Regions from separate parts of the Streptomyces sp. N35 genome, predicted to be linked through region 1. Evidence: riboswitches for the same ligand, from Rfam matches in the RefSeq annotation. Region 1 holds a riboswitch; the other holds the start of a gene.

Region 1 (2,383 bases):
TGCCGGCGCCGCGCGCGGCCAGTTGGGCATCCGGACGATCTTCAACGTGCTCGGTCCGCTGACCAACCCGGCTCGGGTGAAGGCCCAGGCCGTGGGGGTGGCCGATCCGCGGATGGCGCCGATCGTCGCCGGGGTGTTCGCCGAGCGCGGGAACTCCTCGCTGGTGTTCCGCGGTGACGACGGGCTCGACGAGCTGACCACGACCGCGAGCTCGCGGGTGTGGATCGTGCGCGACGGTGTCGTACGCGAGGAGTCCTTCGATCCGCGCGATGTCGGCCTGGAGTTGGTGCCGGTCGAGGCGCTGCGCGGTGCGGACGCCTCGTACAACGCGGAGGTCGCGCGCCGGCTTCTGTCGGGGGAGACCGGTCCCGTACGGGATGCGGTGCTGCTCAACTCGGCCGCGGCGCTCGTCGCCCTGGAGCCGACGGACGCGCCACTCGCCGAGCAGATCCGGGCCGGGATGGACAAGGCCGCCGAGGCGATCGACTCGGGTGCGGCGCGCAGGACGCTCGAGCGGTGGATCAAGGCGAGCAACGCCTAGGGCGCACAGGTGTGATGCAGGGCGCAGTCCGGGATGCGGACTGCGCCTTGCGCGTGGAAGATCTTCTGGCAAGATGCTGCACAGGTCATGAGTGACAGCGACTACGGCCCCGGCCCGCTGTCCGGCAACCCTCCGTCCGTGGCGGGGTGCCCCGGGTGAAGACCAGGCCGCAGACAACAAGGTCTGTGGCAAGCGCGGACCCCTGCACACCCTGGGGTCCTGGTCCTCAAGGGAGCAGTCTCGTGAGCAAGCGAATGCGATAGGGCGAATCCGCCCCACTTCCGCGCACCCTCTTTTCCCCTTCTTTCCGGATCACCCGCGCTCGACGCCGTACGGCTCGCGCGGTGCATTCGCCTGCCTGCCACGGGAGTTCGCCATGTCCGCGTACCTGAACACCAACGCCGCCACCCTCGAAGCCTCCGCCGCCGAGCCGGTCTGTACCGAGCCGCTCCAGGTCCTCGGCCGCGATGTCCGCGTGCCGCTCGTCACCGGCGGTGAAGTCACCTACGCCGCCCTGGACTACGCGGCCAGCGCCCCCGCCCTGCAGCGGGTGTGGGACGACGTGGCCGCGTACGCGCCGTACTACGGGAGCGTGCACCGCGGAGCCGGGTACCTCTCGCAGCTGTCCACGGACCTGTTCGAGAACGCGCGGCGCACCGTCGAGGAGTTCCTCGACTGCCGCGAGGGCGACCAGGTGATCTTCACGCGGTCGACCACCGACTCGCTCAACCTGCTCGCCCAGGCGCTGCCCGCCGACTGCCAGGTGTTCGTCTTCGAGACCGAGCACCACGCGTCGCTGCTGCCCTGGCGCGATGCCCGGGTCACCTACCTCAACGCCCCCCGTACGCCCGACGAGGCCGTACGCACCCTGGAGGCCGCGCTCGCCGCGCGCGACCCCTACGGTCCCGCGCTCGTGTGCGTGACCGGGGCGTCCAACGTCACCGGCGAGCTCTGGCCGGTGCGCGAGCTGGCGGCGGCCGCTCACGCGCACGGTGCGCGCATCGTGCTCGACGCCGCTCAGCTCGCGCCCCATCACCCCGTCTCCGTACAGGAGTTGGACGTGGACTGGGTGGCCTTCTCCGGCCACAAGCTGTACGCGCCCTTCGGCTCCGGTGTCCTGGCCGGGCGCGCCGACTGGCTGCAGGCGGCCGAGCCGTACCTCGCGGGCGGCGGCGCCTCGAAGGCGGTCGCGCGCCGCGCCGACGGCGGCGTGGGCGGGGAGTGGCACTCCCCCGCGGCGCCGCACGGGGCCGGTTCGCCGAACGTCACCGGCGCCTCCTCCCTATCGCCTCCGCGTGCAAGGCGCTCACCGAGGCCGGGTTCGACTCGCTGGTCGCGCGCGAGCAGGAGCTGATCGGGCGGGTCCGTACGGGACTTGCCGAGGTGCCCGAGGTCAGGGTGCTCTCGCTGTTCGGCGACGAGGCCCCGCGCGTGGGCGTCATCTCCTTCGTCGTCGACGGCTGGAACAGCTCGCACTTCGCCGCCGCGCTCTCCGCCGAGTACGGCATCGGGGTGCGTGACGGACTGTTCTGCGCCCACCCGCTGGTGCGCACCCTGCTCGGCAGCGACCCGCAGGAGCAGGGCGAGTGCGGTGCGCCCGAGGCGGCGCCCGGCGAGAAGTCGCTGAACGCGATCCGGGTGAGCTTCGGCGCCGGGACGCCCGACGAGCACGTGGAGCGTTTCGTGCGCGCCGTCGGCGAGCTGGTGCGGGACGGTGCGCGGTGGAACTACCGCACCGAGGACGGGCGTTGCGTCCCCGACACCTCTGCCTGACGGCATGATCCACAAGACAGGCCCTAAGCGGCGAGCCGGGTGCCCAGGAGGACCATCCGCAGGGCTCGT
Region 2 (2,383 bases), on a different contig from region 1:
CAGGCCTTTCTCAGGGAAGCAGTGGGGTCAGCTCGCGAGACCCGCGGCGCGGAACGCGTCCAGGTTCGGGCGGATGGTCGCGGTCGCACCGCTGTCGGCGACCGCGTCGAGGGTCTTGAGACCGTCACCGGTGTTGAGCACCACCGTGGTCAGCGACGGGTCGAGCAGACCCTCCTTGACCAGCTTGTGCGTCACGCCGACGGTCACACCGCCCGCGGTCTCGGCGAAGATCCCCTCGGTCTGCGCGAGCAGCCTGATCGCGTCCACGACCTGCTCGTCGTTCACATCCTCCACGGCGCCGCCGGTGCGGCGCGCGATGTCGAGGACGTACGGGCCGTCCGCCGGGTTGCCGATCGCGAGCGACTTGGCGATCGTCTTCGGCTTCTGCGGACGCACGACGTCGTGGCCGGCCTTGTACGCGACGGAGACCGGGGAGCAGCCCTCGGCCTGGGCGCCGAAGATCTTGTACGGCTTGTCCTCGACCAGACCGAGCTTGATCAGCTCCTGCAGACCCTTGTCGATCTTCGTGAGCTGCGATCCGGAGGCGATCGGGATGACGAGCTGGTCGGGCAGCTGCCAGCCGAGCTGCTCGCAGATCTCGTACGCGAGGGTCTTGGAGCCCTCGGCGTAGTACGGGCGCAGATTCACGTTCACAAAGCCCCAGCCCTCGCCCAGCGGGTCGCCGATGAGCTCGGAGCAGAAGCGGTTCACGTCGTCGTAGTTGCCCTCGATGGCCACGAGCTCGCCGCCGTAGACAGCGGCCATGACGACCTTGCCCTGCTCCAGGTCGTGCGGGATGAACACGCAGGAGCGGAAGCCCGCCCGGGCCGCGGCGGCGCCGACGGCGCCCGCGAGGTTGCCCGTGGAGGAGCAGGAGAGGGTGGTGAACCCGAAGGCGCGGGCGGCCTCGATGGCCTGGGCGACGACGCGGTCCTTGAAGGAGTGCGTCGGGTTGCCGGAGTCGTCCTTGATGAACAACTTGCCCTGCTCGACGCCGATTTCACGGGCCAGGTTGTCGGCCTTGACCAGCTTGGTCCAGCCCGGGTTCAGGTTCGGCTTCTCGGCCACGTCCGCGGGGACGGGGAGCAGCGGCGCGTAACGCCAGATGTTCGCAGGACCGGCCTCGATGCGGCGGCGCAGCTCCTCGGTCTCGTACGAGGAGAAGTCGTACGCGATCTCCAGGGGGCCGAAACACTCCGCGCAGGCGAAGAGCGGACCGAGCGGTACGCGGTGGCCGCACTCGCGACAGGAGAGGGCGGCGGCGGGTCCGAGATCCACGGAAGCGGTGGTGGCTTCAGAAGTGGTAGCGGCTTCAACAGTCTGTACAGCCATGGCAGGCGAGGCCCTTTCTCCTCATCTTCCTCATGACGCACTTCGCCATGAGACGGACTTGGCACCTTCCCTAGTCAGGAGCCTCGCGTCGCGCGTGCGAGTACTGACTGGAGTTGCCGGGGCTTCAACGGGCCGTATCCCTCTGCCCCTCTGGATGAGCGGTATGACCTGGTGTCCCCCAGGTGTTTATGGCCTCATGACCCCCGACATGCGGTGGTCATGTGCTCTGTTCAAGACTGTAACCGAACCCCCCGACCGTTGAGATAGTCGTCCGAACGGCGAGATGGATCACATAGGGCCGCTACCGCGGCGTGGCACACGAGGAGTAGGCAGACGTGCTCGAAGAGGTGGAGCGCTGGCTGGAGCAGCGCTCCTGGTCGGCGAAGGACCGGCCGCTCGACCTGCTGCTCGAGGCGAAGGCCCGGCAGGGGACGACGGTCAGCGTCGTGCTGCCCGCCCTCGACGAGGAGGCCACGGTCGGGCAGATCGTCACCGTGATCCGGCGCGAGCTGATGTCCCCCGAGGCCCCGCTCGTGGACGAGCTCGTGGTGATCGACTCCGGTTCGGGCGACCGTACGGCCGAAGTCGCCGCGGCGGCCGGCGCCCGTGTGGTGCACCGGGACGCGATACTCCCCCGGATCCCCGCCGTGCCCGGCAAGGGCGAGGTCCTGTGGCGCTCGCTGCTCGTGACGGGCGGCGAGATCGTGTGCTTCGTGGACGCGGACCTGCGCGAGTTCTCGCCGGACTTCGTGAGCGGGATAGTCGGCCCGCTGCTCACCGAGCCTGATGTGCAGTTCGTGAAAGCGATGTACGACCGGCCGCTCGGGGACGAGGCCGGGCAGGGCGGACGCGTGACCGAGCTGGTGGCCCGCCCGCTCCTGAACCTCCACTGGCCCCAACTGGCCGGTTTCGTCCAGCCGTTGGGCGGCGAGTACGCGGCCCGTCGCTCCCTCCTGGAGCAGTTGCCCTTCCCCGTCGGATACGGAGTGGAGCTCGGTCTCCTCGTCGACGCCCTGCACACCGTGGGCCTCGACGCCCTGGCCCAGGTCGA

The links. Region 1 has a riboswitch for S-adenosylmethionine ahead of JAO81_RS15490 (aminotransferase class V-fold PLP-dependent enzyme). Riboswitches for the same ligand answer to the same signal wherever they lie in the genome.
Region 2: linked by a shared signal. The riboswitch ahead of thrC (threonine synthase) and the one ahead of JAO81_RS15490 (aminotransferase class V-fold PLP-dependent enzyme) in region 1 are both predicted to bind S-adenosylmethionine.

The regions. Positions count from the first base shown of each region.
Region 1 covers NZ_JAEIMH010000024.1:36,967-39,349, forward strand. Annotated here, with positions in the region: gene trpD (anthranilate phosphoribosyltransferase) at 1-541, shown strand, start outside; SAM riboswitch class IV at 625-742, shown strand; partial or broken gene JAO81_RS15490 (aminotransferase class V-fold PLP-dependent enzyme) at 918-2,314, shown strand; gene JAO81_RS15495 (glycerate kinase) at 2,338-2,383, opposite strand, start outside.
Region 2 covers NZ_JAEIMH010000107.1:15,451-17,833, reverse strand. Annotated here, with positions in the region: gene thrC (threonine synthase) at 28-1,332, opposite strand; SAM riboswitch class I at 1,351-1,493, opposite strand; gene JAO81_RS37015 (glucosyl-3-phosphoglycerate synthase) at 1,668-2,383, shown strand, end outside.